Regions from separate parts of the Arthrobacter sp. MOO21 genome, predicted to be linked through region 2. Evidence: riboswitches for the same ligand, from Rfam matches in the RefSeq annotation. Region 2 holds a riboswitch; each other region holds the start of a gene.
What was found. A riboswitch is a leader RNA that binds a small molecule or an ion and turns the genes downstream of it on or off. The one in region 2 is predicted to bind thiamine pyrophosphate.
Positions count from the first base shown of each region.

Region 1 (7,685 bases), 350 kb from region 2:
ACGGCGGTGAACTTTTGCGTGCTGGGGCTGTCTCCGGGGAAGATGTATGGCTCGTCGAGCGGTGCCCCGTTGACGGTCACTTTCCCTCCGGCGTCGCAGCAGGCCACGGTGTCACCTGGAACTCCGATGACGCGTTTGACGTAGGTTGTGTCGCTTCCGGTCAGTCCCAGCCACTGGGTAACGGCGGCGGCAGCGTCCACCAGGGGGCCCTTGCCGCTGTTCAGCGGGGCAAACGTTCCCCGCCCGTCGAAGACAACGATGTCCCCGCGGCGGACCGGTTCACCCTGGAAGCCGGTCCGGGAGACCAGGATCCGGTCGCCCCCTTCCAGGAGCGGCTCCATGGATTCCGACGGAATGAAGTACACGTCCAGCCACAGCGAGCGGACCAGCCCGCTGGCCGCGATGGCCAGGACAAGCGCCAGGAACGCAAAACGCCAGCCCACGCTGCGGGGCTGGCGTTTTGTCTGGTCCATGGTCCGTAATCCTGGCGCTGGTGCATTGCTCCGGCGCTTGCCGGCACGGCCGCGTTCCAGATGTGTGCGGGTCCGAAAGGACTTACTTGGCGGCGGTGAAGTCGCGCTTTTCCTTGATCTTCGCGGCCTTGCCACGCAGTGCGCGCATGTAGTACAGCTTCGCGCGGCGGACGTCGCCCTTGGTGACAACCTCGATCTTTTCGATGATCGGGGAGTGGACCGGGAAGGTACGCTCCACACCCACACCGAAGGAGACCTTGCGGACCGTGAAGGTCTCGCGCACGCCGTCGCCCTGGCGGCCCAGGACGAAGCCCTGGAAGACCTGGACACGGGTGTTCTTGCCTTCGATGATGTTCACGTGCACCTTGAGGGTGTCGCCCGCGCGGAACTCGGGAACATCGTTGCGCAGCGAGGCTGCATCGACAGAGTCGAGAATATGCATGATTGCACTCCTGGTGAACGCCACAGGTCATTCACTTTGGGTCACGGCGGCCAGGCCCGGCTGCTCGAAAGCACACCGGCAACTGCCGCCGAAAGTTGAATGGTCCGGCCGCTTCAATGCTTGACGGGGCCGGTTGCCTTGCTGTTGGCCGCGCTACCCCCTGTGGCGGGTGCGGACCCAGCAGACACAAGGTCTAATTTTGCCACAGTGGTCCGGCAACAGCCAATCCGGCAGCAGTGCGGACCGGGGACGGAGCGGGAGCCGTCAGCCCTGTTCCCGGTTGGCCGTCCCAGGCCGGCGCACCAGCCGGCCGTCCACGATGTCGTAACCCAGGTCCTGCAGTGCGGTGCGGTCGGCACGCGGGAGGCTGCCGGCGTCGAACTCCTGCAGCAGGTCGGGGCGGCGCTCCGCCGTCCGCCGGTACTGTTCGTGGCGTCGCCACTGGGCGATCTTCCCGTGGTTGCCGCTGAGCAGCACGGCCGGCACTTCCCGGTCGCGCCAGACGGAAGGTTTTGTGTATACGGGGTACTCAAGGAGCCCGTCGGAATGCGACTCCTCGACCAGGGACTCGGGGTTGCCCACCACTCCCGGGAGGAGGCGCCCGATGGCCTCCACCATCGCCAGGACAGCCACTTCCCCGCCGTTGAGCACATAGTCACCCAGGCTGACGGGGCGCACGGTGAAGTGCTCCTGCGCCCATTCGATTACCCGCTCGTCGATGCCTTCGTAACGGCCGCAGGCGAATACCAGGTGCTGTTCCTCGGCCAGTTCGTAGGCGAGGGCCTGGGTGAACCGCTCCCCTGCCGGCGACGGCACGATCAGGACGGGTTTGCCCTCCGCGTCCTGCTGCCCCTCCGCCACGGCGGAGAGTGCCTGCGCCCACGGCTCCGGCTTCATGACCATCCCGGCACCACCGCCATAGGGTGTGTCGTCAACGGTGCGGTGCCTGTCCGTGGTGAAGCTGCGGAGGTCGTGCACCTGCAGGTCCAGGATTCCGTCCTGGCGGGCCTTGCCGATCAGCGAGAGTTCAAGGGGCGCCAGGTACTCGGGAAAGATGCTGACGACGTCGATCCGCACCTTAGTCCCTGCCTTCCGTATCGCCGGCGGCGGCTTGCTCGGAATTCAGTTCGAAGAGTCCGTCCGGCGGGGTGAGCAGGACAAAGCCTTCCCCGATGTTCACTTCGGGCACGATCTGTTCCACGAACGGGATGAGGACCTCTTCGCCGCCGGGGGTGGTGACCGTGAGCAGGTCCTGGACCGGCATCGTGTTCAGCGCCGTTACCTTGCCCACCACCTGCGACCCGACCCGGGCCTCCAGTCCGACCAGTTCATGCTCGTACCAGCCCTCGTCGTCGTCCTCGTCAAGCTCCTCGGTTTCGATGAAGAGCTTGGCCCCGCGGAGCGTCTCCGCCCGGTTGCGGTCCGCCACTTCCGCAAAGCCGAGCAGCAGGATGTCCTTGTTCCACCGCGCACTGCTTACCGTCAAGGGACCGGACGCCGCAGGCTCCAGCACCAACTGCGTTCCCGGCACGAAACGGTCCTCAGGGGCGTCGGTCAGGACCTGGACCGTGACTTCCCCGCGAATTCCGTGCGGCTTGCCGATCCGCGCCACCTGAAGCTGCATGTGTTCCCCTGTTCCCGATTGTGGTGTTTGTATAAAAGAACTCCGGCCCCTCCACCTGCAGGTGGAGGGGCCGGAGCAAAAGCTGGTGTTGCCGTGCGCTCAGCGGCGGCGGTCGGTGTCGACGACGTCGACCCGGACCGGTTCGCCGCCGGCCAGCGCTGCCACCACCGTGCGCAGTGCGCGGGCGGTGCGGCCCTGGCGGCCAATCACCCGTCCCAGGTCGTCCTGATGAACACGCACCTCGAGGGTATCCCCGCGGCGGTTGCTCTTCGAACTGACCTTGACGTCATCCGGGGAATCGACGATTCCCCGGACCAGGTGCTCCAGCGCTTCTGCCAGCAATCTACTCAGCCTCGGTGGTCTCAGCTTCGGCGTCGGCCGGGGCCTCGGCAGCGTCAGACTTGGAAGCCTTCTTGGTGATGGCTTCCGGGATGATGACGGAGCCCTTCTCGGGGGCAACGAAGGCTTCCTTCTCGACCTTGGTCTTGAGGGTGCCTTCCTGGCCCGGCAGGCCCTTGAACTTCTGCCAGTCACCGGTGATCTTCAGGATCGCGGCGACCTGCTCGGACGGCTGGGCGCCGACGGACAGCCAGTACTGTGCACGCTCGGAGTTGACCTCGATGTATGAGGGCTCTTCGGTGGGGTGGTACTTGCCGATCTCTTCGATGGCACGGCCGTCACGCTTGGTGCGTGAGTCCGCGACGACGATGCGGTAGTACGGGGCGCGCATCTTGCCGAAGCGCTTAAGGCGAATCTTTACGGCCACTTTTGTGGTCACTCCTGTTTCAGAAAAGGGGTGAACCCGGCTTTCTGCACCCGTGGGGCGGGCCGTACTTGCGGGCTCGAAGGACAGGATCCGGACACGGAGAGAGGGGCCGCGCGGATCGAGTACCTGTCCATTGTGCCAGATCAGTGGCGTTATTTCGACTTGGCCCGGTCACACGGGTCAGGCCGACCAGACGTACAGCCCGGTGCGCTCGGAATCATCGATGCCGGCGGCAAGTTCCGCCAGCTGCTGGACGTAGGTCCGGGCCTGGGCGGCGCCGAAGGGCATGTCCTCCTGGCCCGCCCACTGTTCCGCGACGTCGTCAAGGACGTTGCCCTCACCCTCCGTCTCGTAGGTGAGCAGGTCCGCCAGGGCGCGGACCATGGCGGGCGGCACCGCCAGGAGCGAGTCGCTGGCCACATCCACCATGGTCAGCTCATAGTCGGCCCCGCCGGCATGGACGGCAGTCCCGGCGAGGTCCCCCAGCTGTTCCACTTCGAAATCGCTGATCCCCTGGATCCGCACCGCCCCGCCTGCGGGAGCCGCGGCAGCCCCGGCGCGGCCCTCGTCGAGGACGCCGGCGCGCTTCAGCGCTGCGTCATGGGTGGCGACAAAGATCTCGGTGAAGCCCATGGGTGTGCCCTTCTTCCGTCGGCAAAGCTGCGTTCCGGGCACCTTTGGGGCCCCGGGCGTACGGCATCAGCCTAGTAGCTGCCGGCGGCCGTGCGCACGCGCTGCCCTAGCGGACCGCCACCCGGAGCCTGTTGCGCCACGGATCCTCGAAGCGCAGTTCGGCGCCGGTGTGGTGCGCCGGCACCCCGGCGACCTTGAGGCGGTCGGCCAGCGCCGCGACGTCGTCCCCGGTGGGAACTTCGATGAGAACCTCGCCCAGGCCGAGCGTGTCCTTGCGGGGGCCGGCGCCGCGGCTGTTCCAGACGTTCATGGCCATATGGTGGTGGTACCGGCCCGCGGAGACGAACAAAGCCTGGCCGTGCCAGCCTGCGGTTTTTTCGAACCCGAGGGTTCCGACGTAGAAGTCCCGCGCGGTCTGGACGTCGCCCACCTGCAGGTGCACGTGCCCGACGCCGGCGGCGGCGGTGCGCTGGCCTTCGAGCGACTCCTCGGTGAGGTGCTGTTCTAGGTACCGCTGGGGAGGCAGCGCCAGGCTGTCCATGACGACGTCGGTGCCGTTCCAGGACCAGTTGCTGCGGGGCCTGTCCCAGTAGAGTTCGATGCCGTTGCCCTCGGGGTCGGTGAAGTAGAAGGCCTCGCTGACGAGGTGGTCGGCACTGCCGGTGAAGGCCCGCGGCTCGTACTGGGCGGCTGTGGCGATGGTGGCCGCGAGCGAGGCCTGATCCTCGAACAGCAGAGCGGTGTGGAAGAGGCCGGCTTCACCCCTGCCTGGAAGGTTCAGCCCCGGGGCGGGCGCCAGGTGCACCAGCGGCTTCTGCAGGCGGCCGAGGTAGATGCCCCCGTCCTGCTCGGCGACGACGTCGAGGCCGAGGGCCCGCTGGTAGTAGTCGGTCATGACCTTCATGTCGCCCACTTTGAGCATGACGGTGCCCATGGCAAGGTCGGCGGGAAGAAGGTCCTGGGTGGCGGCTTCTGTGGTCATTGAATGCTCCCTGTGATGGAGGCCCTCCGGATGTGACGGCCACTTATTAAAATTACTTGAAGCTTCAATTTATTCCAAGTGCCGGCCGAAGATTTCCGCTCAGCGGATGACGCGCCCGCCCAGCACCACGTGGGCCAGCACCCTGATCGTCTCCGGAACCATCCGCGGGTCTTCCCGGCACACCACGACGTCGGCCCGGGCACCTTCGGCAATGCTGTCGGCTCCCAGCCAGGCGCGGGCCGACCAGCAGGAGGCGTCCAGGGCGGCGGCCATGGGCAGGCCCGCGGCGTGCAGGGCAAGGATCTCATCCGCGATCCGCCCGTGTCCGATCACGCTGCCGGCGTCAGTCCCGGCGAAGATCCGGACGCCCGCTTCGTAGGCCTCCCCCACCCGTTCGGACCGGCGTTCCCACAGCGCCCGCATATGCGCGGCGTAGCGCGGAAACTTCGGCTCAGCCTGTGCGGCAATGTCGGGGAATGTCGCGATGTTGATGAGGGTGGGCACGATCGGTACGCCCTGCTCGGCGAAGCGCGGCAGGTGGCGGGGCAGGAGCCCTGTGGCGTGCTCGATGCAGTCGATTCCGGCGTCCAGCATCTGGTCCAGGGTGTCCTCGGCAAAACAGTGCGCCGTCACCCTCGCGCCTTCGTCATGGGCCGCCTGCACGGCATCGCGGACGACGGCGGCGGGAAAGCACGGGGCCAGGTCACCGATGCCCCGGTCGATCCAGTCCCCCACCAGTTTGACCCAGCCGTCGCCGTCGCGCGCCTGCTTGCGGACAGCCTCAACGAGTCCGCCCGGCTCAACCTCCTCCGCGAAACCGCGCAGGTAGCGGCGCGTCCGCGCGACGTGCCGGCCGGCACGGATAAGGACCGGAAAGTCCCGGCCGCCCTGCATCCAGCGCGTGTCCGCGGGTGAACCCGCATCCCGGACCAGGAGCGTGCCGGCGTTGAGGTCTGCCCGGGCCTGTTCTTCAGCGGTGGCGGAATCGACCGGCCCGCCTGGACCCAGACCGATATGGCAGTGCGCATCCGCGAATCCCGGCAGGACCCACCCGGCGAGGATCCTGCCCGGCGGTGCTGCAGGGCGGCTGAACGTGAGACGCCCGTCCACCGACCAGAGCCCGTGCTCCATGGTCTCCGGCCTGGTCAGGACGGGACCGCTGAACTCGATTACTTCTGGCATCCGGACTTCCTTTCGCTGCCCGCACAGGCTAGCACCGGCGAATGTTACAGGGCTCGCCGCGTTTGTCCCTGCGGGGCGTGTGGTAGCTTCGTTCCTGACCACACGGGTGCCCCTGCAGGGGCTGAGATCGGGCTGATGCAGCCTGCGACCGTTGAACCTGTCCGGGTAATGCCGGCGAAGGAAGTGAGTATTCCTTGAGTACACAAAACACCCAGTTGAACCCTGCCCCGATTCCGTCCGAAGCAGCGCTGGCGGGAGAAGAATCCGGTCCCCAGGTGACCCAGTCCCTGAAGTCGCATTCGCTGGCGTTCATCGAAGACCCGGGGAACGGGATCCGCGTTCCGGTGACGGAAATTGCGCTGGAGGACTCGCCGAACGGCCAGCCGAACGCGCCCTTCCGGACCTACCGGACAGCAGGACCCGGCAGTGATCCGGTACGCGGCCTGCAGCCCTTCCGGGAGCAGTGGATCGCGGAGCGCGGGGACACCGAGGCCTACAGCGGCAGGGAGCGGAACCTGCTCGACGACGGCCGCTCGGCGATGCGCCGCGGCGCCGCCTCTGCGGAGTGGAAGGGCGCGCAGCCGGTGCCCCGCCGCGCCGTCGAAGGCCGCACGGTGACGCAGATGCACTATGCCCGGAAGGGCATCATCACCCCCGAAATGCGGTTCGTCGCGCTGCGCGAAAACTGCGACGTCGAACTGGTCCGCAGCGAGGTGGCGGCCGGCCGCGCCATCATCCCAAGCAACATCAACCACCCGGAATCCGAACCGATGATCATCGGCAAGGCCTTCCTGGTGAAGATCAACGCCAACATCGGCAACTCGGCAGTCACCAGTTCCATCGCCGAAGAGGTGGACAAGCTGCAGTGGGCCACCCAGTGGGGCGCCGACACCGTCATGGACCTCTCCACCGGTGACGACATCCACACCACGAGGGAGTGGATCATCCGCAACTCCCCCGTACCGATCGGCACCGTGCCCATCTACCAGGCCCTGGAAAAGGTCAATGGCGAAGCCAACGCCCTCACCTGGGAGATCTTCCGCGACACCGTCATCGAACAGTGCGAGCAAGGCGTGGACTACATGACCATCCACGCCGGGGTGCTGCTGCGGTACGTGCCGCTGACCGCCAACCGCGTCACCGGGATCGTCTCGCGCGGCGGCTCCATCATGGCCGGCTGGTGCCTGGCACACCACCAGGAGAACTTCCTGTACACGCACTTTGATGAGCTGTGCGAAATCTTCGCCAAGTACGACGTCGCCTTCTCCCTGGGCGACGGCCTGCGCCCCGGCGCCACCGCCGATGCCAACGACGCCGCCCAGTTCGCGGAACTGGACACCCTGGCGGAGCTGACCCAGCGGGCCTGGGAATACGACGTCCAGGTGATGGTGGAAGGCCCTGGCCACGTTCCGTTCCACCTCGTCCGGGAGAACGTGGAGCGCCAGCAGGAACTCTGCAAGGGGGCCCCGTTCTACACGCTGGGGCCGCTGGTGACCGATGTTGCCCCCGGCTACGACCACATCACCTCGGCCATCGGCGCGACGGAGATCGCGCGGTACGGCACGGCGATGCTCTGCTACGTC
Region 1 is NZ_CM170671.2:3,487,874-3,495,558, reverse strand. Features, by position in the region: gene lepB (signal peptidase I) at 1-473, opposite strand, end outside; gene rplS (50S ribosomal protein L19) at 556-915, opposite strand; gene trmD (tRNA (guanosine(37)-N1)-methyltransferase TrmD) at 1,180-1,992, opposite strand; gene rimM (ribosome maturation factor RimM) at 1,994-2,539, opposite strand; gene AC2JAJ_RS16205 (RNA-binding protein) at 2,639-2,881, opposite strand; gene rpsP (30S ribosomal protein S16) at 2,883-3,305, opposite strand; gene AC2JAJ_RS16195 (hypothetical protein) at 3,486-3,938, opposite strand; gene AC2JAJ_RS16190 (VOC family protein) at 4,045-4,920, opposite strand; gene AC2JAJ_RS16185 (amidohydrolase family protein) at 5,020-6,102, opposite strand; TPP riboswitch at 6,195-6,302, shown strand; gene thiC (phosphomethylpyrimidine synthase ThiC) at 6,297-7,685, shown strand, end outside.
Region 1: linked by a shared signal. The riboswitch ahead of thiC (phosphomethylpyrimidine synthase ThiC) and the one ahead of thiO (glycine oxidase ThiO) in region 2 are both predicted to bind thiamine pyrophosphate.

Region 2 (7,685 bases):
TGTGTCCAGTGCCAGCCGCTCCATCCGTGACGCCAGCTGGTCTGAACCTGCCATGATGCCGGGCAACAATGGAAGGGCCTCACGGGCCCAGGCCGGCACATCCCCGCCGTTGCTCAACGCCTCACAGATCACCAGCACAAACCGGTCCACCAGGCGGCGCAACGGGGCGGTGGTGTGGGCATAGGCGGCGCCAATCGCGGACTGCACGGCGTCTTCCGGGACCGTCCCGTCAAAGGCGGTGTAGGAGGCGCCCCGGAACAGCATGCCGGCCGAATGCATGATGGCCAGTTGGCGCGGGTCCCTGGGGTCCAGGGACCGCAGGTACTCGCCGTAGCTCACTTCCCCGTCCCACGGCCTGCCCAGCACCTCGGTCTGCAGCCGGAAGTGCCGCAGGGACCGCTCGTCCGGCGCGGGCATGGTGCGCAGGATGCCCACCTTGCCGGCCAGCATCATTTGCGCGGCCGCCATGCCGGTCATCAGCGAAATCTGCGCATTCCAGTCCTCGACGGGAAGCTGGGGGACAGCGTCGATCCGGAAACCGCCGTCGGGCAACTGGACGATCTCCTGCTCCGGCATGTTCAGGCTGGCGCCGTTGCGTGCCCGCTCGAGTTGCACCCGCTTGAGGCCCACCTCGCGCAGCAGATGCAGCACGGGGTGGGCGCTGCCGTCGTCGAGGGCCGCCTGCGCACCTTTGTAACTGAGCTTGTCGCGGCTGCGGACCCTCGCACGCCTGACGCCCACCGAGGAAACCTCCGCGTCGCCGTCGAGCACGAAATGCCAGACGAAAGCGGAACATTCCTGCCCGGGCAGCAGGCTGCCGGCCCCCTCGCTGATGACCTCCGGATGCAGCGGGATGCGCCCGTCCGGCGCGTAGAAGGTCTGGCCCCGGCGGCGCGTCTCGGCGTCGAGCGGACCTCCGGGGGCAACGAACGCCGGCACGTCCGCGATCGCGTACAGCACCCGGTAGCCGGTGCCCTCCTGTTCGATGAACACCGCCTGGTCCAGGTCCGTGGACGAGGCCGGGTCGATGGTCACGAATTCGACGCCGGTCAAGTCGTAGGAGGGCAGCTGCAGCGACGCCACTGCTGCTTCGGCGTCTTCCACGGCTTCTGCCGGGTACGGGCCGGGCAGCTCCAGTTCCGTCCGGAGCGCACCCAGCGCTTCCTCAAGGGCATTCTTGTGGTCGTGGACGTTGGGGGCGAGCCGATGGTGTGACACAAAACTCAGCGTATCTCCAAGTACGCCGATAGCGCAGGCTCAGGACTTGGCGCTGTCCAGCGCGTCGAGCAGGGAGGCCGCCGCGGCGGCAGGATCGGCAGCTTCCGTGATCGCGCGGACCACGACGATCCTGCGCGCGCCGGCTTCCACCACCTGGTGCACGTTGCCATGATCGATGCCGCCAATGGCGAACCAGGGCACCGGGTCCCCGGCCTGGGCGGAGGCTTCGGCAGCGTACTTCACCAGGTCGGGGCCGACGGCGGTCCGGCCGGGTTTGGTGGGTGTGGCCCAGACGGGGCCAACGCAGAAGTAGTCCAGGCCGGAAGGGCCGGCAGTGGCTGCGAGGGCGGCGTCCACCTGGCCGGGGGTGTGGCTGGAGAGCCCGATGGCGGCATTGCCGTTGACCAGGGTGCGGGCGGCAGCCAGCGGAAGATCCTTTTGGCCGATGTGGAACACCGGCGCCCCGGACAGCACCGCGATGTCCGCCCGGTCGTTCACTGCCCACAGCCGGCCGTGCCGCAGTGCGGCCTCCTTCAGGACCGCCAGGAGGTCCAGTTCCTCCGCCGCCTCGATGCCCTTGTCGCGCAGCTGGATGATGTCGACACCGCCGGCGAAGGCGGCATCCACGAACTCCGCGAAGTCACCGCGGTCCCGGCGCGCATCCGTGCAGAGGTACAGGCGTGCGGTATCGAGGGCAGGAATTAATGAGGGGGACTGATTCATGCGTGCAAGCCTAGTTCCTCTAAACTGGGCAGGTACTGCGGGAGCCTGCGGCAGCTGTCATAAAGCGCCGGGCTGAGAGGGCGTCAGAGCCGACCGCTTGACCTGATCCGGTTAATACCGGCGTAGGGAAGGAAACAGATGGGCATTCCCCTCGACATTTCATCCGGGCCCGAAGATCCCCGGATCCATGCCGGCGTTGCCGTCATCGGCGGGGGAGTGGTGGGGCACGGCATCGCCTGGGAGGCGCAGCGCTCCGGGCGGTCGGTGGTACTGGTGGATGACGCACCGGGAAGCGGCGCCAGCTGGGCCGCCGCGGGCATGCTGGCGCCGGTGAGCGAACTGCACTACCAGGAGGAGGACCTCCTGGAACTCATGCTCGAGTCATCCTCGCTCTGGCCCGGCTTCGCCGCCGGAGTCGCCGCCGCAACGGGTTCGGATTCCGGATACCTGACGACGCCGACCCTCGCCGTGGGTGCCGACGCCGCCGACCGCGCGGCGCTGATGGACCTGCGCCGGGTGCAGCAGGCCAACGGCCTGGAAGTGGAACCCCTCACCGTGCGGGAGGCCCGCCGGCGCGAGCCCCTGCTCAGCCCCGGCATTGCCTGCGCCCTGGACACGCCGGCCGACCACCAAGTGGATCCGCGCCGGCTGGTGGGCGCAATCCGGCTGGCCCTCGCCGGTGCCGCCGCGCGGACCCCCGAACTTGCGGTCGAAGGTGCCGCTGACGGCTTTGCGGTGCAGGACCGGGCCGCCGGGCTGCTGTGGGACGGCGGAAAGGTTGCCGGTGTGCGCCTCGCCGGCGGCGGCACCATCCACGCCACGGAAACGGTGGTGGCCAACGGGCTGCAGGCTCCTGGACTCGGGGGACTGCCCGACGGACTGCGCCTGCCCCTGCGCCCCGTGCACGGGGACATCCTCCGCCTCGCCGTCCCCCAGCACCTCCGTCCGCTGGTGACCTCAACGGTGCGGGGCCTGGTCCACGGGCTTCCCGTGTACATCGTTCCCCGCCAGGACGGAACCGTGGTGATCGGAGCCACCCAGCGTGAGGATGCGCTCCCGGATGCGGTGAGCGCCGGCGGCGTCTACCAACTGCTCCGGGACGCCCAGGCGCTGGTGCCGGCCGTCGCCGAACTGGAACTGCTCGAATGCACCGCCCGCGCCCGTCCCGCAACGCCGGACAACGCCCCGCTGCTGGGCCGGGTGCCCTTGCCGGCCGGGTCGGGCGCGCACATTCCCGGCCTCATCATCGCCACCGGATTCTTCCGCCACGGCGTCCTGCTCACCCCCGCGGCGGCGGCCATCTGCCGGGACCTTCTGGACGGCACCGCCGACCCCCGCTGGTCCCCGTTCAGTCCGGACAGGTTCTCGCGGCCACTGGCGGCCACCGGCACCCACATCAAGGAGACAGCATGAACATCACCCTCAACGGAAACCCGCACACTGTGGTGGACGGCGCGTCCATCACCATGCTCGTCAGCCAAGTCACCGGCCGTCCGCTCGCGGCCGACGGCCAGGCGACTGATGGCAGGAAGCTGGGTGTCGCCGTCGCGCACAATGCCCAGGTGGTGCCCCGCAGCCAATGGTTCGCCACGGCGCTCGCCGACGGCGACGACATCGAACTCGTCACTGCAGTACAGGGAGGCTGACACCATGACCGAAACCAGCACCATCAACCCCGCAGGCCAGGCTGCCGCGCCGGGCGACGCCCTGGTGATCGACGGCGTCGAACTGGCATCGCGGCTGATCATGGGCACCGGCGGGGCGCCGAGCCTGGACGGCCTCGGGGCCGCTCTCCTTGCCTCCGGGACGGCGCTGACAACAGTGGCAATGCGCCGTTATTCCACGGCCGAGACCGGCTCGCTGTTCCAGCTGCTGGTGGACCACAACATCCGGGTGCTGCCCAACACCGCCGGCTGCTTCACGGCCCGGGACGCGGTCCTCACCGCGGAGCTGGCGCGGGAGGCGCTGGAGACCGACTGGGTGAAGCTGGAGGTCATCGCCGACGAACAGACCCTCCTGCCCGACGCCGTCGAACTCGTGGACGCCACGGAGCAGCTGGTCAACCGCGGCTTCAAGGTCTTTGCCTACACCAACGATGATCCGGTGCTGGCACTGCGGCTGGAAAACCTTGGCGCCACCGCGGTGATGCCGCTGGGCGCACCGATCGGTACCGGGCTGGGGATCCTGAACCCGCACAACATCGAGCTCATCGTTTCCCGCGCTTCGGTGCCCGTGGTCCTGGACGCCGGCATCGGCACGGCCTCCGATGCCGCCCTTGCCATGGAGCTGGGCTGCGACGCCGTGCTGCTGGCCACTGCCGTGACGCGGGCCCAGAACCCCGCACTGATGGGCGAGGCATTCAAGCATGCGGTGATTGCCGGGCGTATGGCGAAGGCAGCCGGGCGCATCCCGCGCCGCGAACACGCCCTGGCGTCGTCGGCCATGGAGGGCCGCGCCGAGTTCCTCTGAACCGCGCCTTAACGCGACTGTGGCCACCACCCCGGGAAGGGTGGTGGCCACAGTCGCGTTAAAGCCCGTTCACCGGCGGAGGATGGCAGTAAGCCGCTCCATGTCGTGGCGCGCACGGGTGCGGCCAAGGTAGGCGACGGCGCCGATGGAAGCCGCGGTGCCGAGCACCACGGGCAGGACCCACGGCAGCCAGGTCAGTCCGGGCAGGTAGCCAAACCCGGCCGCCACCAGGATGATCCACGTCAACGCAGCGACACCCGCGGCGACACCGGCGGCAACACCCGCGCCGTACTTGGCATGCCGCCTGTCATTGGCCCAGACAATGAAACCCGCGGCAACGGTGGCCAGCACCACTATGGTCAGCGAAAGCATGGATCTCCTTGCAGGAACGTGCCGGCGGCCGGACTAGAATTGGCCGAAGCCTACGCGCCGGACCTCTTCGGCGCCGATCTCCACGTATGCCAAGGCATTTCCCGGAACAATGATCAGGCGTCCCTTGTCATCCTTCAGCCGCAGTTCGTTTCCTTCGCTGATTGCGTGGCCGACAACCTTGGCCACGGTCTCCGCGTCCTGCGTTGATTCCAGCACGATTTCCCGGCCCACATTCTGAACGCCGATCTTAATTTCCAAAGGGGGCCTCCCAGCCAGTCAATGCGGTTGATGATGTCTTATTTGTAGTCTAGGACTCTTTGGGGAAGCGAGAGATTCCGCGCCAAGCTAAACGGTAGATGAGGTCGCTGGCCACATCGAGGTCGAGGTTCCCGTCCGTTTCGAGCCAGTACCGTGCACTGACCTGCGCCATGCCGGCCAAACCCCGGCCCAGGAGTGCCGCTTCAATGTGGGGGAGTTTGGTGTCTTCTGCGATCACGCGTGCAATGGCATCGGCAAATGTCCGGTTGAAGGTTTCCAGCCGCGAGCTGACATCGGGGTCGTTGATCAGGTCCGATTCGAACACCAGACGGTGCGCCTGGTCGTCACTGGCGATGAAACGGAAGTAGGCACGCATCACGGCCTGCACGCGCTCGTCGTTGTCGGTGGTGGAGTTCAGGGCGCCAAGCATCAGCTCGGTCAGCGAGGCGAGGTGGCTTTCCAGCAGGGCAAGGTACAGCTCGCGTTTGGACGGGAAGTGCTGGTAAAGCACCGGTTTGCTGACATGGGCCGTCTCGGCAATCTCGTCCATGGCCGCGCCGTGGTAACCGTTGGCCACGAAGACCTCCTGCGCTGCGGAGAGAAGCTGCGCGCGCCGTTCGTCCCGGGGTAGCCGGGCGGACCGTTGGCCTGCGGGGCGGGAGGGAGTTTGCGGTTCGGCTGCGGGCGGGCGGTCAGCCCGTGCTTCAGGGACCACAGTTATCCTTCTTTCCATTGCAGTTACCTTCACTTTACTGCGGGGTAATATGACCCGGCAGTATCCTGGGGCATACATTGAAGTATGGCTTCGTCTTTCACCGCAAATGTTTCAACCCTGTCCCTGGATCCGCTGGTGGAACCTGCCGGGGAACTCAGCCCCGAAGAGGTCGAACGGTATTCGCGCCACTTGATCATTCCTGAAATCGGCGCGCTCGGCCAACGGCGGCTCAAGAACGCCAAAGTGCTCGTCATCGGTGCCGGTGGCCTGGGTTCGCCCGCCCTCCTGTACCTGGCTGCAGCCGGCGTGGGGACACTGGGCATCGTCGATGATGACACCGTTGACCTCAGCAACCTGCAGCGCCAGGTGATCCACGGCGTCAGCGACGTTGGCCGGCCCAAGATCGAATCCGCCCGCGACGCGATCGCCGCGCTGAACCCGCTGGTGGACGTCCGGCTGCACAACGTCCGGCTGGACGCATCCAACGCCCTGGACCTGTTCGCCGGCTACGACCTGATCCTCGACGGGGCCGACAACTTTGCCACGAGGTATCTGGTGAATGACGCCGCTGCCATCCTGGGCAAGCCCTACGTGTGGGGTTCCATCTTCCGTTTCGACGGCCAGGTCAGCGTCTTCTGGGAGAAGCACGGCCCCACGTACCGGGACCTGTACCCGGAGGCCCCGCCTGCCGGTTCCGTGCCCTCCTGCGGCGAGGGCGGCGTGTTCGGCATGCTGTGCGCCGCCGTGGGATCGCTCATGGTGACCGAGGCAGTGAAGCTGATCACCGGCGTCGGGCGTTCCCTGTTGGGCCGGGTGGCACTTTTTGACGCCCTGGGTGGCAGCTGGCGCGAGATCCGCGTGTCCAAGGACCCCGCCGCGGAACCCATCACCGAGCTGACCGATTACGAAGCGTTCTGCGGGATCGCACCGGAAGCCGCCACAGACAAGGAACACACCGTGACGGCCACGCAGCTGGCCACCATGCTGGCGTCCCGGAAGGCCGGGCTGAAGGACTTCGAGCTGGTGGATGTTCGGGAAGCCGGCGAATACGACATCGTCCGGATCGATGGCGCGAAGCTCATCCCGCAGGGACGGATCCTGGCGGGGGAGGCGTGGAACGAACTCCCGCAGGACCGGGACATCGTCTTCCACTGCAAGGCGGGGACGCGTTCAGCGAACGTGCTGGCAGCCGCGCGTCAGGCCGGCTACGAAAGGGTCAGCCATCTCGACGGCGGCATCCTGGCCTGGGTGCGCGACGTAGAACCGCAAAAGCCCGTCTACTGACCTGCTTGCTCTATCAGATATGGCTCCCAAACCGGTGGTTTAGGAGCCATATCTGATAGAGCAACGGGGGTTTTGGCGGGTCAGGCGGTTTCGCGGCCTTGGTGGTCCACCGGGCATTCGGCCGCTGCGGCGGCGGAGGGAGCGGGCTGCTCCACCGTGATGCCATACAGGGCCTCGAGGGCGGCCACGTAGTCGTCCTGCTGTCCGTTGGCGGCGAGCTCGCGGGCGCGCACCGTGGGCACGTGCAGCAACTGCTTGACCATCCGGCGCAGCGCGAACTCGACTTCCTCGGCGGCGGCGGTGCAGCCGTGGCGGGCACGGACCTTTTCCATTTCCGCGTCCAGCACGTTCATCGTGTGGCGCCGCAGGGCAACGATGGCAGAGTCCACGGACCGGGCTTCGCGCTCCTGCTCGAACGCCTTTGCAGCGCCCTTGACGATGCCGCTCGCCTGGGCCAGGGATTCCGCCTGCTCCTGGGGCGCCGCGAGTCGCACGGACTCGAGGGTCAGCAGCTCGACGCCGTCCAGTTCGCCCACCGCGGGGTCGAAGTCGTGGGTGAGGGCGAGGTCGATGGCTATCAGGGGCTGCTGGGAGTTCGCGCGCACCTGGGCCAGTTCGTCGGCCTCCACACGGGTATCGGAACCGC
Region 2 is NZ_CM170671.2:3,133,220-3,140,904, forward strand. Features, by position in the region: gene AC2JAJ_RS14610 (RNB domain-containing ribonuclease) at 1-1,218, opposite strand, end outside; gene thiE (thiamine phosphate synthase) at 1,258-1,941, opposite strand; TPP riboswitch at 1,969-2,087, shown strand; gene thiO (glycine oxidase ThiO) at 2,080-3,354, shown strand; gene thiS (sulfur carrier protein ThiS) at 3,351-3,587, shown strand; gene AC2JAJ_RS14630 (thiazole synthase) at 3,592-4,410, shown strand; gene AC2JAJ_RS14635 (hypothetical protein) at 4,480-4,782, opposite strand; gene AC2JAJ_RS14640 (DUF3107 domain-containing protein) at 4,816-5,040, opposite strand; gene AC2JAJ_RS14645 (TetR/AcrR family transcriptional regulator) at 5,090-5,755, opposite strand; gene moeB (molybdopterin-synthase adenylyltransferase MoeB) at 5,840-7,039, shown strand; gene AC2JAJ_RS14655 (glutamyl-tRNA reductase) at 7,120-7,685, opposite strand, start outside.

Region 3 (7,685 bases), 1.1 Mb from region 2:
CTCGGAGGGGAAATACTCGATCTCGGCGTCGATGACCGGGCGCCCCGTGATCTTCAGGGTGGTGGTGCCCACGCCCTCGATGGTGACGCCGAGCATCTGGAGGTAGAAGCACAGGTCCTGCACCATGTAGTTGGGGCTGGCGTTGCGGATCACGGTGGTTCCCGGACGGTGGGCGGCCGCCATGATCGCATTCTCGGTGACCGTGTCGCCGCGTTCGGTAAGGACGAAGGAGCGGTCCCGGGTATCGGCCGGCGGCGCCTGCACAGTGTAGAAACCCGCGCTGGCCTCCACCGAAAGCCCAAACTGGCGCAGCGCCTGCATGTGCGGCTCCACGGTGCGGGTACCCAGGTCGCAGCCACCGGCGTAGGGCAGCCGGTACTCCCTGGACTCGTCCAGCAGCGGCCCCAGCAGCATGATGACGCTGCGGGTGCGGCGTGCCGCGTCAACGTCCATGGCGTCCAGGTCAAGGACTGCCGGGCGGCGCAGGCGGAGGTCGGTATCGTTAAGCCACGTGCATTCGACGCCGATGCTCGTCAGCACCTCGACGATGCGGTTGACCTCCTCGATGCGGGCGAGGCGGCGGAGCACCGTGGTGCCGCGGTTGATCAGGCTGGCGCACAGCAGCGCCACACCTGCGTTCTTGCTGCTGTTCACGTCCACGGCGCCGGACAGGGTGCGTCCACCCTCCACGCGCAGGTGGGTCATCTGCGGCTTGCCCACGTTGACGATGCTCCGCTCGAAGATGTTCTCCAGCCGCTGGATCATCTTCAGGCTCAGGTTCTGCTTGCCCTGCTCCATCCTGGCGACAGCACTTTGGCTGGTGCCGAGTTCGGCGGCGAGCTGGCCCTGGGTCCAGCCCTTCTCGCTCCGGGCGTCCCTGAGCATGGCGGCAACGTGTTCGGCGGTTTCCTGCGTCATGACACAAATATATCATTTATGAGTTATCCCGGCGCCCCGACGCGACCGGAGAGCAACAAGGAGTCAGGTACTACCCGGTAGATGCGATAGGCTGCCGCACTAGCTGCCGAGCCAGACCATGTTCCACGTCCCCGCGGATACAGCGGCCGCCAGGGCAAGCCCGGCCACCAGGACACCGCCGGCGAGCACCCACGCGTCCAGTGCGCTGTAGGTGGATTCTCGGGCCCAGGTCCGCGGCCCGCCCCCGAATCCCCTGGCCTCCATGGTCACCGCCAGCCGGGACGCACGGCGGATCGCCTGCACCAGCAGGCCGAAGCTTTGCCCCAGCGTTGCCTTTACGCGCTGGGCCACGTTGCCGCGGGAGCCAACGCCACGGGCCCGGCGGGCCATGCCGATGGTCTGCCATTCCTCAGCCATCAGGCCCACCAGGCGCATCGCGGCCAGGGTTCCCAGGACGAAGCGGTGCGGCAGCCGCGCCTTTTGCGCCAGCGCGTCGGCGAGGTCCGTGGGATCGGTGCAGCTCATGAGCAGCACCGCGGGAAGCGCGATGGCGAACCCGCGGAGTAAAAACCCGATCCCCAGCTGCAGGGACCCCTCGCTCATGCTCCAGATGCCGACGTCGAGCAGGATCCGCCCGCTGTCCGGAGCCAGGATGGAGGTGCTCCAGCCCCCGACGGCGGCGGCGAGGATGAGCGGCCAGCCGCGCTGCCACAACAGGGACGGCGTCAGGCCGGCAAGCGGGAACAGGAGCACTTCGAACACCAGGGCCACCGAGGCGGAGACCCAGTCGATGGACAGCGCCAGGACCGCCGTAATGAGCACGACGGCGGCGAACTTGCTCAGCGGGTTGGCCCGGGTCAGGAGCGCGTGGTTGCCGCGCAGGGTGAGTTGCTGCCTCATGGCGCCACCGCTTCCGCCGCGGCCATCCGCAGTTCGGCCCCGCCCAGGGCGGCGGTGAACTCGGCATCGTGCGTTACGGAGACCACCGCGGTGCCGGCGTCCAGTAGTTCGGACAGGAACGATGCCAGCTCCGCCCAGGTGTTGGCGTCCTGGCCGAAGGTGGGCTCGTCCAGCACCAGGACCTGCGGGCTGGCGGCCAGGACGGTGGCTACGGACAGCCGCCGCTTCTCGCCGCCGGACAGGGTGTACGGGTTGGCATCCACCAGGGCGGTCAGCCGGAGCCGCTCCAGCAGCTCGTCCACCCGTTCCCCGCCGTGGCCCAGGTGGCGTGGGCCGAAGCGCAGTTCATCGAGCACCTTGCCCGTCACGAACTGGTGCTCCGGCTCCTGGAACACGGTGCCAACCCGCGAAATCAGCTGTTCGGCCTTCCACTTGTACGGATCGATGCCCGCGCCGCGGCTGAGGTCCAGCGTGGCGGACACCGTCCCTGCCACCGGTTCCAGCAGGCCGGCGAGCGTCAGGGCGAAGGTCGATTTTCCGGCACCGTTGGGCCCGGTGATGGCCAGCGCCTGCCCCGCCCGGACCTGGGCCGTGAGGCCTTCCTGGACCGGGACCGGCGGCACCTTCCGGAAGCCGCTGCGGCGCGGACGCTCGCGGGAAACGGCAAGCTGCTCGGCGGCCAGCAGAAGGTTGCCCGCCCCCGCGGCCGGAACTGCCGCACGGCTTCGGGTTGCCGGTACGTAACCGGGCACCCAGACTCCCGCGGCAGCGAGCATGGTCCGGGCCTCTGCAAGGACGCGGTCCGGCGGCCCGTCCAGGAGTACGGCATCCTCAGCGGCGGAGCCGGGCTGCAGGACCACGATCCGGTCCACGACGTCCTTCCACACGGATACCCGGTGTTCCACCACCACCAGCGTGGCCCCGGTCTTGTCGAGGCAGCGAGCGACGGCGTCGCGGACTTCCAGCACTCCGTCCGGGTCCAGGTTGGCGGTGGGTTCGTCCAGCAGGATCAGTCCGGGGCGCATGGCAAGGATGCCGGCCAGCGCGAGGCGCTGCTTCTGCCCGCCGGACAAGGCCGACGTCGGGTGGTCCAGCGGAAGGTGGGCAAGCCCGACGTCGTCCAGCGCCTCGTGTACGCGCGCCCAGATGGCGTCGCGGGGCACCGCGAGGTTCTCGGCGCCGAAGGCGGCGTCGTCACCCAGCCGCGACAGGACCACCTGGGTCTCCGGGTCCTGCTGCATCAGCCCGGCATGGCCGCGCCGGGCGCGCGGGGACTCCCCGTCGACCAGCAGCGAACCCGCCTCGTCGGCATCCCCGGCCTCGCCGTCGTCATTCACATCCCCCAGCACCCCGGCAAGGGCATGCAGGAGCGTGGACTTTCCGGCGCCGGAGGGACCCAGCAGGAGCACGCGCTCCCCCGGGCTGATGTCAAGGTTGAGGGCGTTGACGGCCGGCTTGGACCTGCCGGCATGCCGCCAGCCCCAGCCTCGGGCGGTGATGGCGGCAGGCCTGGCGGGAGCCCCGGCGTCCTGGGAAGCGGCGGGCATCAGGAGAAGACGGGCTCCGTTGCGGCCTTGCGCGAGGCGAAGGAGCTCAGGACCCCGGTGCGGGCCAAGCCGCGGGTCGCGATCCAGGACAGCGCGCCGGCGATGATGGCTCCGGAGACCATGCAGAAGACGATGTAGGCCAGCTTGTCCGCGCCGGAGTAGGCGATGTTCCAGCCCCAGGGCGCGAAGGAGTCGTTCAGGCCGCAGAAGAGGCCGGATGCCGCACCGGCCAGCAGGGACACGGGCAGGTTGAACTTGCGGTAGACGAAGATCGCGAAGACGATCTCCGCGCCCAGGCCCTGGACGAAGCCGGAGAACAGGACGGACGTGCCGTACTGCGAACCCATGAGGAGTTCACCGGTGGCTGCCACGGTTTCGCAGAACAGCGCAGCTCCGGGCTTGCGGATGATCAGCATCCCCAGGACACCCGGGATCATCCAGCCGCCGGCGATGAGGCCGGTCAGGGGCGGGTAGGCCGCGTTCATCGGCACGGATACTGCGGCCGCGCCCTGGGACCAGGCCCAGAAAATGACGCCGCCGGCGATGGCGACGAGGGCCGCCACCACGATGTCCACGACGCGCCAGGACTTGCTGGTGGTCTTCTTGATTGCTGCTGTGCTCATGTGATCCTCCTGGGTAACAGGAGGGGAAAGCGCGGCAATCCGGCGTTGAGTGCCGTTGCCAATCACTTCGAGAACTCGACTCCCTTGCGCCGGTACTAACCGGATCAGGTTCGAGGGTCTGCGGCGGTCCGCACTCTCAGCGCCCACCTGCGGTTCCCCGGCCTGGCCGGGATGCCGACGGCGGCGCTCCCCTGTCGTTGTAAATGGTGGTTTTGGTTCAATTCAGGCGTGTATTTCAGCCCTTGCGGGCGTGGTCAAGTTTACACCTGGCGAGGGGTAGATTGTGGGGCATGAGTGCCAATCCGCCGCATGTGACCGAGTTCGATCCGGATTCCCTCGACACGCAGCCCGAAGGGTCCCTGGAGGCGTTGATCGCCCGCGTCGAAGCGGAGGTCCGGGAGCTGCAGTTCCCCGGGTTTTCCCCGGATGACGCCCTGAACCTTGGCCTCCTCCTCGTGGAACTGGGCAAGGAGCGGGACCATCCCATCGCCATCGACATCACCAAGGGCGATCAAGTCCTCTTCCATGTCGCACTGCCGGGCGCCACGCCTGACAACGGCCACTGGATCCGGGCCAAGCAGCGCACCGCCGCACGGTACGAGGTGCCGTCGCTCCTGGTGGGCCTGCGGGGCCGGCTGGGCGGCGGCCGGATAGAAGACAACGCCTGGTTCGACCAGTCCCGCTACGCCGCGCACGGGGGTGCCTTCCCCATCTTCGTCACGGGAGTGGGAGCGGTGGCAACCGTCGCCGTTTCCGGGCTGCCCCAGGTGCAGGACCACGACCTGGTGGTGGAAGCCCTCCGGGACGTCCTTGGCTCGGCGCTGGAGGTGTAGCTGCCGCTCATTCGTCGAAGTGCGTGGTGATCCCGGCACCCGCGGCCACCGACTCGACGATGGACTGGGCCAGCTCCCGCCGCAGCGGCAACGTAACCGGGCCAGCGGTGTTCCTGCGCGGTGTCCGGCACCAGAACGCTCCGCATCTCCCCCATGACCGTCAGGCACGGTCCCTCCCGGAAAGCGTTCTGCAGTTCATCCCCGGTTCCCGCATGGCTTTAATTACTAAGCCATGCTTACTATATTCCTCCCGGGTTTCGAGGAGGACACGGCCTGGCAGCGCCAGGCACAGGCTCCCCCGCGTTCGTTCCCGGCATCGGCGCGGCAGACCAAGGAGCACCATGAGAATCCCGGAAACCAGAGGACCCGTCAGCAGCGCCCTGTTCAAAGTCCTGGTGCAGGCGCCGGCTTCCTCCGCGGCTGACCTGGACGCACTGCACGCCATGGTGGCGGGACAGCTGGCCCTGGCCGGGGACATCATTGGCCACGAGGACATCCAGCTCTCCCTCTTCAGCCTTTACGAACTCCACTACTCAGGCCTCGACGGCGTCGCCGACGACTGGGAGTGGGAGCCTGGACTGATCCGGATCCGGCGGATGATCGAGGAGCCCTTCGAAAAGGCGCTCCGTGAGGCCGCGCGGAAGGTCGGCCGGGAACACGGCGTTCCGGCCACCGGCGCCTTCACCGGGAGCCGGGTGCCCGGTGGCAATCCAACCAGCGACGACGTCGCCCGGATCCTCTTCGACCTTGCTGCCAGCGACACCGGCCCGAGTGTCTCGCGCTACGTGGCCAGGAAGGCGTCGCTGGAGCAGCTGAAGGAGTTCCTGGTGCACAAATCGGTGTACCAGCTGAAGGAAGCCGATCCGCATACCTGGGCCATTCCCCGCCTCACTGGCCGCGCCAAGGCCGCGCTCGTGGAAATCCAGGCGGACGAGTACGGGGGCGGCCGGCCAGAACGGATGCACAGTGCCCTGTTTGCCCGCACCATGCGCGGCATCGGACTGGATGACTCCTACGGCGCGTACGTTGACGCCGTCCCAGCGGTCTCCCTCGCTTCGGTCAACCTGATGTCGCTGTGCGGATTGAACCGGCGGCTCCGCGGCGCCATCACCGGCCACCTGGCCATCTACGAGATGACGTCCTCCCAGCCCAACCGCTTTTACGGCAACGGCTTCCGCCGCCACGGTTTCGATGCCGGCGTCACGCACTACTTCGATGAACATGTGGAAGCCGACGCCGTGCACGAACAGATCGCCGGCCGGGACCTGGCAGGTGGGCTGGTGGAGGCCGAGCCGGAACTCCTGGGGGATGTCTTGTTCGGTGCCACGGCGGTCATGGCCATCGACAGCCGGCTGTCGGCCCACCTGCTGGGCTCCTGGGAGTCCGGGAAATCATCGCTGCGGGCGGCAGTGCCCGTGGCGGCATGACGCCGCGGCCGCGGCAGGACGCCGAGTACATCCTTCCCCTGCGCTGGGCCGACGAACCCGAGGCCCTGGAATCCGGGAGGCCGAACTCCGGCTGCGCCACCGCGGCAAAGCCCACGCCCGAACCACAGAGGAGCAAATGTGAACCAGGAGCAGCCGGAAACCACGGAAAACGGCGCCGGGGAACCGGCCGCCAGTTCCATTGTGGTGTGCCCCGACGGGCCACTGATTGTCAGGGGCGAGTTTGAGATCGTCACTCCCTCCGGCGGCCCGGTGCCCCGCGACCGCAAAACCGTGGCGTTGTGCCGGTGCGGGGCCTCGGCCATCAAGCCCTACTGCGACGGAACCCACAAGATGATCAAGTTCCGCACGGAGCGCCCCGCGGGATAGGCCACGGCGGGCGGGCCTACCCGGGCGCGCCCGGGTGTACGGCTAGGCTGGAGGCAGTCCGCTTTCCGCTGTCAAGGAGTACTGGGAATGAACCTTTTCATCAAGCTGCTCGGGACCGGGGTGAGCCTCCTCGCAGGCCTGGCCGGAACCAAGCTGGTCAACGGCATCTGGGAAAAGACCACCGGGCAGAAGGCGCCCACCGGCAAGAACGAGGACGTCCCAACGAGCCTGCGTTCGGCCCTGACCTTCGCGTTGATCTCGGCATCGGTCAGCGCCATCATCCAGGTCCTGGCCAACCGCGGCACCCAGCGCGCCATCGCCCGCTTCGCCAAGAGCCAGGACATCGTCTAGGAACTAGCGCGTGCCGCCATCGTCGGAGCTGTCCTTCCGGGCAGCCTCGGCGGCGGCTTTCTGCACTACGGCTTCAAGCTCGTCCGCGCTGAGCAGCTCCCGGTGCAGGTGCTTGGTGCGGTAGCCCGCCCGGCCCACCATGTGTGCGGACACGGGGACGGTGAGGAGCTGGAAGATCCAGGCCACCAGCAGCACCGGCCACACCCACCAGGTCCGCAGCTGCAGGCCGATGGCTGCCAGGAGCAGGAACAGGCCCAGGACCTGGGGCTTGGTGGCTGCGTGCATTCGGGACATCAGGTCGGGGAAGCGCAGCAGGCCGATGGCGGCCGCCAGGGACATCAGTGCACCGACCACCATGAAGACGGCGGAGGCCAGGTCAACCCAGCCGTCCGGACCGGAAAAGTCAGGATTCATTGGGGTCCACCCTCCGGTCGGCAACGAAACGGGCCACCGTGACGGACCCGATGAAACCGATGATGGAAATGGCCACCACCAGCATGAGGTTGTTCAGGTGCCGGTTCACCGCCATATCGATGCACAGGGCGCCGCCCAGGATGGCCAGCAGCACGTCGGCGGCGAGCACCCGGTCCAGCAGCGAGGGGCCGCGGGCGATCCTGATGATCGCTCCGGCGGCAGCCAGGGAGAAGATGGCGGCGGTCACCGCCAGGACTGCGTCCATCACGCGACTGCCTCCTTTCG
Region 3 is NZ_CM170671.2:2,050,093-2,057,777, reverse strand. Features, by position in the region: gene AC2JAJ_RS09470 (UDP-N-acetylglucosamine 1-carboxyvinyltransferase) at 1-918, opposite strand, end outside; gene AC2JAJ_RS09465 (energy-coupling factor transporter transmembrane component T family protein) at 1,018-1,818, opposite strand; gene AC2JAJ_RS09460 (ABC transporter ATP-binding protein) at 1,815-3,365, opposite strand; gene AC2JAJ_RS09455 (ECF transporter S component) at 3,365-3,988, opposite strand; TPP riboswitch at 4,052-4,191, opposite strand; gene AC2JAJ_RS09450 (heme-degrading domain-containing protein) at 4,279-4,821, shown strand; gene AC2JAJ_RS09445 (iron-containing redox enzyme family protein) at 5,163-6,248, shown strand; gene AC2JAJ_RS09440 (CDGSH iron-sulfur domain-containing protein) at 6,387-6,635, shown strand; gene AC2JAJ_RS09435 (DUF4235 domain-containing protein) at 6,723-6,986, shown strand; gene mnhG (monovalent cation/H(+) antiporter subunit G) at 6,990-7,400, opposite strand; gene AC2JAJ_RS09425 (MrpF/PhaF family protein) at 7,390-7,668, opposite strand; gene AC2JAJ_RS09420 (Na+/H+ antiporter subunit E) at 7,665-7,685, opposite strand, start outside.
Region 3: linked by a shared signal. The riboswitch ahead of AC2JAJ_RS09455 (ECF transporter S component) and the one ahead of thiO (glycine oxidase ThiO) in region 2 are both predicted to bind thiamine pyrophosphate.

Region 4 (7,685 bases), 450 kb from region 2:
CTCTTGAGCGCCAACCCGGCGATGTCCACCGTGACGTTGGGCCGTGCCTCGTAGATGGCGGCCACCACGCCCATGGGCACGTTGACCTGCCGCAGGCGGAGCCCGTTGGGGAGGGTCTGGCCGCGCACCACGTTGCCCACGGGGTCGGGGAGGCCGGCCAGGTTTTCCAGCGCGGCTACCAGGCCGGCGATGCGGGCTTCGTTCAGGGTGAGCCGGTCCAGGAGCGCCGCAGAGGTTCCGTTGGCTTTTCCGGCGGCAACATCCTGCGCGTTCGCGGTAAGGACCGCCTGGGTATTCTCCCGGAGCGCGGCTCCCACAGCCCGTAGCGCGCGGTCCTTCCATGCCCGGTTGGCCATGGCCATCCGGCGCGCTGCGTGGCGCGAACGGTCGGCGATGGCGTGGACTGCTGCCTCCACGCCGGCACCGGACGCCTCGGCTGATGCCTGGGCTGCGGAAGCCGCCGGTTGCGGCTGTGCCTCGGCGGCAGCGTCTCCGGAGTTTTCAGCAGTGTGGTGGATCAGGGCTTCAGTCATGGTCCAAGTTTAGGCGAGCCCCAGGCTCAGACCAGCACCAGGTCGTCAACATGAACAACTTCGCGGTCATAGCCGCTGCCAAGTTCCTCGGCCAGCTCGTGCGTGGACCGCCCCAGCATCCTGGGCAGTTCCTCGGATGAGTAGTTCACCAGTCCGCGGGCAATGACGGTTCCGTCGGCAGCAGCGAGCTCGACGGCGTCGCCCGCCTCGAAGTCGCCGTGCACCGCGGAGATTCCGGCCGGCAGCAGGGATGTGCGGTGGTGCCGCACGGCGCGCACGGCACCGTCGTCGAGGACCAGGCGCCCCTGGACCGAGGCGACATGGGCCAGCCACAGCAACCGGACGGGCTTGCGGGACCCGTTGACGGTGAACCAGGTGCCCACGTCCTCACCGTTCAGTGCTGCGGCCGCGTTCGGAGTGGATGTCACCAGGGCGTGAATCCCGGAGCCTGCAGCCATGCTGGCCGCCTCCACCTTGGTGAGCATGCCTCCGGTACCGACGCCGGCCTTCCCGGCCTTGCCGATGGACACGCCCTCAAGGTCGTGCGCCCCGGTGACCAGGGGGATGCGCTTGGCACCCTGGGAGGGCGGCCCGTCGTACAGGGAGTCGACGTCGGACAGCAGCACAAGTGCATCCGCGCGGACCAGGTGGGCCACCAGCGCAGCAAGCCGGTCATTGTCGCCGAAGCGGATCTCGTGGGTTGCCACGGTGTCGTTCTCGTTGACCACCGGAACCACGCCGAGGTTGAGCAGCCGGTCCATGGCGCGCAGCGCGTTGCTGTGCTGGCTGCGGCGCATCAGGTCCTCGGCGGTGAGCAGCACCTGGCTGACGGTGACGCCGTGCGCGCCGAAAGCCTGGGTGTACCGGGCCATCAGCAGGCCCTGGCCCACGCTGGCGGCGGCCTGCTGGGTGGCGAGGTCGCGCGGCCGCTTGGCAAGGCCCAGCGGAGCGAGGCCGGCGGCGATGGCGCCCGAGGAGACCAGGATGATTTCGGTGCCTGCGTTGCGCTTGGCAGCCAACGCATCCGCGAGGGCGGTCAGGGCTTCCTCCGAAATTCCGCCCTTGATGCTGGTCAGCGACGACGAACCGACCTTCACCACGATGCGGCGGGCCCCTGCCAGCACGCTTCTGTCGGTGGGCACCAGCGGTTCGGCCGCCATGGCCCTAGAAGTCATCGTCCGCTTCCGCTCCGCTCTCCCTGAGGGGCTGGGCGGCGCGGCGTCCACTGACGGACTCCGTCCAGATCCCGGCCTTCCGCTCCGCCTCAAGCTCGGCGCGGGCGGCAGCCTTGGCCTCGCGGCGCTCCAGCTGCTCCTCGCGCTTCTGGCTGCGGGTGGGGCGGTCGCCGATATCGGCAAACCGGACGTCGGTGCCGCGCGGCGAGGCCAGGAGCTCAGCCCCTGCCATCATGGTGGGCTCCCAGTCGAAGACGACGCCGTCATCCTCACCGATGACCACAGTGTCGCCCGGCTTGGCGCCCTGCTTGAAGAGTTCTGTTTCCACGCCCAGCTTAGCCAGCCGGTCGGCCAGGTAGCCGATGGCTTCCTCGTTGGTGAAGTCGGTCTGCTTGACCCAGCGCTCAGGCTTCTCGCCCAGGACGCGGAACAGCGGCTCCAGATTCTTTTCCTCGCGCCGGATCTTGAACCCGGTTTCATTGACGGCGCGCGGCCGCAGCACTGCCGGCTGGACCTTGGGCGGTGCAGCTTCGACAGCGTCGCGCGCGGCCTTGACGATCTCGGCCATGGCAAAGCCCAGCTGGCGCAGGCCCTCGTGGCTTGTGGCCGACACCTCGAAGACGCGGTAACCGCGGGACTCAAGCTCCGGACGGACGAATTCGGCCATGTCCTTGCCGTCCGGCAGGTCCACCTTGTTCAAGGCCACCAGGCGGGGGCGGTGGTTCAGGGGAACCACCTTGCCGTCCTGGCCCGCGTAGCTCATGTCCACGGCGTACTTCTCCAGCTCGGCCTCGATGATGGCAAGGTCCGAAAGGGGGTCCCGGTCCGATTCCAGGGTGCCGCAGTCGAGCACGTGGACCAGGGCCGCGCAGCGCTCGACATGGCGGAGGAAGTTGTGCCCCAGGCCCTTGCCTTCGCTGGCGCCTTCGATGAGGCCCGGAACGTCGGCGATGGTGAACCGGACGTCGCCGGCCTGCACGACGCCAAGGTTGGGGATCAGCGTGGTGAACGGGTAGTCCGCGATCTTGGGCCTGGCGGCGGACATGGCGGCGATCAGGCTGGACTTGCCCGCGGACGGGAAACCCACCAGCGCGATATCCGCGATGGACTTCAGTTCCAGCACGATGTCCCGGGAGTCGCCTTCGATTCCCAGGAGCGCGAAACCGGGTGCGCGGCGCTTCTGCGAGGAGAGGGCGGCGTTGCCCAGGCCGCCCAGGCCGCCGGCGGCCGCAACGTACTCGGTACCTTCGCCGACGAGGTCCGCCAGGACAGTGCCGTCCTTGGATTTGACCACTGTGCCGTCCGGGACGGGCAGGACAAGGGTCTCGCCGTTCTTCCCGCCGCGCCAGTCCCCCATGCCCGGGCCGCCGTTGCTGGCGTGCCGGTGAGGTGCGTGGTGGTAGTCAAGGAGGGTGGTGGTCTGGTGGTCGACGCGCAGGATCACGTCGCCGCCGTTGCCGCCGTTGCCGCCGTCGGGCCCGCCCAGCGGCTTGAACTTCTCACGGTGGACGGAGACGCATCCATGGCCGCCGGTACCGCCGGATACGTGCAGGACTACCCGGTCTACAAAGCTGGCCACGTGGATCTCCTCAAAGCTGTTTATGCGGCGCCCGTGGACGCCACATCGATTGTAATGCGGTTAAAAGAACAGTGGAGCGGACCAACAGGCCCGCTCCACCACTTCAGAACTGGTTGTTACTCTGCAGCTGCAGCAGCAACGATGTTGACGACGCGGCGACCGCGGCGGGTGCCGAATTCAACGGCGCCCGGGGTCAGGGCGAACAGGGTGTCGTCGCCGCCACGGCCAACGCCGGCGCCCGGGTGGAAGTGGGTGCCACGCTGGCGGACGATGATCTCGCCTGCGGAAACTACCTGGCCGCCGAAGCGCTTCACACCGAGGTACTGAGCGTTGGAGTCGCGGCCGTTGCGAGTGGAGCTCGCGCCCTTTTTATGTGCCATCTGAAATGCCTGCCTTTAAATTCTGGGGAATCTGTTGAAATACCTGAACAGTAACCGGAGGTTACTTGATGCCAGTGATCTTGACCTTGGTCAGTTCCTGGCGGTGACCCTGGCGCTTCTTGTAGCCGGTCTTGTTCTTGAACTTCTGGATGACAATCTTCGGACCGCGGAGGTCCTGGAGGATTTCAGCCGTAACAGTAACCTTGGCCAGGTCGGCGGCGGCGGAGGTGACCTTGTCACCGTCAACCAGGAGCAGGGCGGGCAGCTCAATGGTGCTGCCGGCTCCACCGGCGACGCGGTTCAGGGTAACGAAGTCTCCAACGGAAACCTTCTCTTGGCGGCCGCCTGCGCGGACAATCGCGTACACCACTTGGGAACTCACTTCTCTCGACGTTTATAACAAAATTGCGTGCGGTACCGGCCACATAAGCCTGGCTTCTCGCTGTGCCTCAACGCCGTGGGGTCAGAAACCCAAGTGTTGGCGTAAGCACCGAAGATCAAGAATACGCTAGGTTCGTCTCCGGCCGCAAATGAGGCTGGTTCCGGCGGGTGGGTTGTGATAGCAACCACAAGCCCACGGCTGCGCCGTTACCGTGCCGTTCCATACTACCGGCGCCGCAGCCGGCGGAGTGTCAGGAATAGAGTCGCGGCGCGTCGAAGAAGTCGACTTCGAGCCGGCAGGACTGCCTGAAGGCCGTTACCATCGCGTCCCTCTCGTGCTCCGGGGCCGCCCGGCCGGCACCATCAACGATCGAAATGGCGTGGCGCGTGGCTTCGGCGAAGCCCTCGTCGGCGTAAGTGCGCAGCCAGTCCGCATAGGGGTGCCCGGCAGGCTCCCCTGCTGCAAGGAACTGCGCGTGCAGCTTTTCGCCCACCTCGGCGTAGAGCCAGAAGCAGGGCAGGACGGCCGCGGCCAGCACCGCGTAGCTGCCCGACGCCGAGGCAGCGGTGAGGTGGTCAACGTAGGACTTGGTCACGGGGCCGAGTCCGTCCTGCGCCGGTCGGGTGCTGAGCCACGACCGGTGCAGTTCCGACTCCACTTCGAGGCACTGCCGGGCCGATCCCGCCCAGAACAATTGCTCCGCCTCGGATGGGGCCAGTGCACTGGCCCGCGCAAGGACCCGCGAGTAGCCGTTCAGGTAGATCGCATCCTGGGCGAGGTAGTAGGCGAACTCCTTTTCGGGAAGGTGGCCGCCGGCAAGGCCGCGGATGAATTCGAGCCCGTAGATCTCCGCCAGGTACTGTTCGGATTCCGCCCACAGCCGGGCAGCGAAGCCACCCTCCGGCAGTGCAGGCCGGATGTGGTGGAAGTGGTGGACCGGACCGTTTCCCTGGCCCACATCCAACTGTCCTGAGTTTTCGAGCGCGCCGGCCAGCCAGGGCTTGACCGTGCGCAGGGATGCTTCCCAGTCGCCCAGGCGCGCCTGTACCGTGGCCATCGCGGATGACAGCGAGCAGCCGGTCCCGTGGCTGTTGCGGGTGGGCACCCGGTGTCCGGGCACCTCCACCACCTCGCTGGAGAGCTGGCCGGAGGTGTTGACCAGCGCGTCAGGGCACGCCGTTCCCCTCAGGTGCCCGCCCTTCACCAGGACGGTTGCGCCGGTTGCATCCGCCAGGTGCCGCCCCTGGTCCAGTGCCGCCTCCCACGTTTGCGCCTGCTCGCCGCCCACCAGCATTGCGAGTTCGGGAAGGTTCGGTGTGATGAGGTGCGCCAGGGGTAGCAGTTCCCGGAGCGCAGCTTCTGCGGACTCCTTCAGCAGGCGGTCACCGCTGGTGGCCACCATCACCGGGTCAAGGACCACGACGGCGGGACGCACCGTGGCGAGCCATTCGCGGACAGTACGGATGACGGCGTCGTCACCGAGCATGCCAATCTTCACTGCGTCGATGCAGATGTCATCACTGACCGCATCAAGCTGCTGCGCCACGAAGGCGGCAGGCGGAACGTGCACAGCCTGGACGCCGCGGGTGTTCTGCGCGGTGAGAGCGGTGATGGCCGCCATGCCATACCCGCCGTGCGCGGCGATGCTCTTGAGGTCGGCCTGGATGCCAGCGCCGCCGGAGGGATCAGACCCCGCGATGGAGAGGACCCGGGGAACAGCACGGCCCACGGTGGAAGCAACGGGCGCAGCAGGCAGGGGCAAGGAAAGGGTGGAAGACAACAGACATCCCTTCGCCGGTACTAGCCGGACAGGTTCAACGGGTGTGGATCTCAGCCGGCCCTGTGCGCGGCACCCCGTGTCGGTTCCCCAGCCTAGCTGCCCGGGTGCACCCGGGGGAAAGGTGACAGGGCCGGGCACGCAGAAAGTCCCCGCCATGTGGACAGTTCCCCCGCACTTCGCGGGGGAAACGTCCACGCAACGGGGACTTCCAGTGGCCGTGTTGGCCATGCCTTACGGGAGCTCCGGGGTTAGAGCTCCGAGGCCGGGACTCCGACGCCGAGGATGATGGGCTCCCCGGCAACCTTGCCCGGCTCCGCTGTGGCCGCCTGTGCCTTCACCGTATCCGGGGCCTTGGCCTCGTGCGAGTGGCCCCCGGCGGACGCCGGCGCGTTCTCGTGGTGCTGGACGGTGGTCTCGTTGGCAGCACCCTGGGCACGGCTGGCACCGCGGTGGCGCCGCGGCCGCCGCTGGCGGGACTGGTCCGGCGCCGCCTGTTCCGTTTCCGGTACGGCGGCGACAGGCTCCGGCTCCCGCAGCACGTCCGCAGGCTTGGCTTCCTGCGCTGCTTCCACCGGCTGGGCCGCTGCGGCTTCCGCCGCAGGAGCTGGCTGCCCGAGGTGCGCGAACGCTTCCGCGAGCCGGTCCAGCGTGAAGGCGGGCTGTGCCTGCTGCTCCCCCGCGTGCTCCACGAACGGCAGTGGCACCGTCTCGCCGCCGAAGGTGAGGACGGCAGCGGGCCGGGTGCCGGCGTCGTGCTTGTCGGCTTCAGCCGGGGCAGGCTGCTCCACCGCCGGCGGCGCGGGCGGCGCCTGGCGGGCGGCAGCGACCTCGTCGTCGTGCAGGTGCGCCGCATGGGCCGCTGCGGCGATGTTCGCCAGGGCCAGCCTTGTGGCTTCCGCCTTGGCGTGCCGCTCAGCGTCGGCGGGGTCCGGATGGACAGTGTGCACATGGACGGCCGGTGCCGGGGCGGGCTCCGGCTGCTGGCCGCCGCGTCCGCGCCGCCGCTTGCGCTCGGAACGTCCGGCGGGCTGGCTGTTGTCGGTCCGCTGGCCTTCGCTCCGGGAGGCTTCCCCCCGGCCCTCGGGCCGGCTCTCTGACCGCTGCACGTGGTGCTCAGCCGCCACGATGTTGGCACGGCGGTGCTCCACAGGATCGTCGTAGGTGACCACGCCGCGGCCGGCACACGCTTCACACTGTTCGCCGAAGACCTCGAGCAGCCCGGTACCCATGCGCTTGCGGGTCATCTGGACCAGGCCCAATGACGTGACCTCGGCAACCTGGTGCTTGGTGCGGTCCCGGCCAAGGCATTCCACCAGGCGGCGCAGGACCAGGTCGCGGTTGGATTCCAGGACCATGTCGATGAAGTCGATGACGATGATGCCGCCGATGTCGCGCAGGCGGAGCTGGCGCACCACTTCCTCGGCAGCTTCGAGGTTGTTCTTGGTCACCGTTTCTTCGAGGTTGCCGCCGCTGCCGGTGAACTTGCCGGTGTTGACGTCCACCACGGTCATGGCTTCGGTCCGGTCGATCACCAGCGAGCCGCCGGAGGGCAGGAAGACCTTGCGCTCCAGGGCTTTGTGGATCTGCTCATCGATCCGCCAGGCTGAGAAGATGTCCTGGTCCTTGGTCCACTTCTCCAGGCGCCCCACAAGGTCCGGAGCAACATAGGTGACGTAGGCCTCGATGGTGTCCCAGGCCTCTTCCCCGGACACGATCAGCTTGGAGAAGTCCTCGTTGAAGACGTCGCGGACCACCTTGATGGTCAGGTCCGGTTCGCCGTACAGCAGTTCGGGAGCGAGGATCTTGGTGGACTTCGACTGGCTTTCGATGCCCTCCCACTGGGCCCGCAGCCGGTT
Region 4 is NZ_CM170671.2:3,587,985-3,595,669, reverse strand. Features, by position in the region: gene AC2JAJ_RS16720 (glutamate-5-semialdehyde dehydrogenase) at 1-533, opposite strand, end outside; gene proB (glutamate 5-kinase) at 560-1,693, opposite strand; gene obgE (GTPase ObgE) at 1,698-3,287, opposite strand; gene rpmA (50S ribosomal protein L27) at 3,404-3,667, opposite strand; gene rplU (50S ribosomal protein L21) at 3,729-4,037, opposite strand; gene thiD (bifunctional hydroxymethylpyrimidine kinase/phosphomethylpyrimidine kinase) at 4,300-5,829, opposite strand; TPP riboswitch at 5,819-5,916, opposite strand; gene AC2JAJ_RS16690 (Rne/Rng family ribonuclease) at 6,078-7,685, opposite strand, start outside.
Region 4: linked by a shared signal. The riboswitch ahead of thiD (bifunctional hydroxymethylpyrimidine kinase/phosphomethylpyrimidine kinase) and the one ahead of thiO (glycine oxidase ThiO) in region 2 are both predicted to bind thiamine pyrophosphate.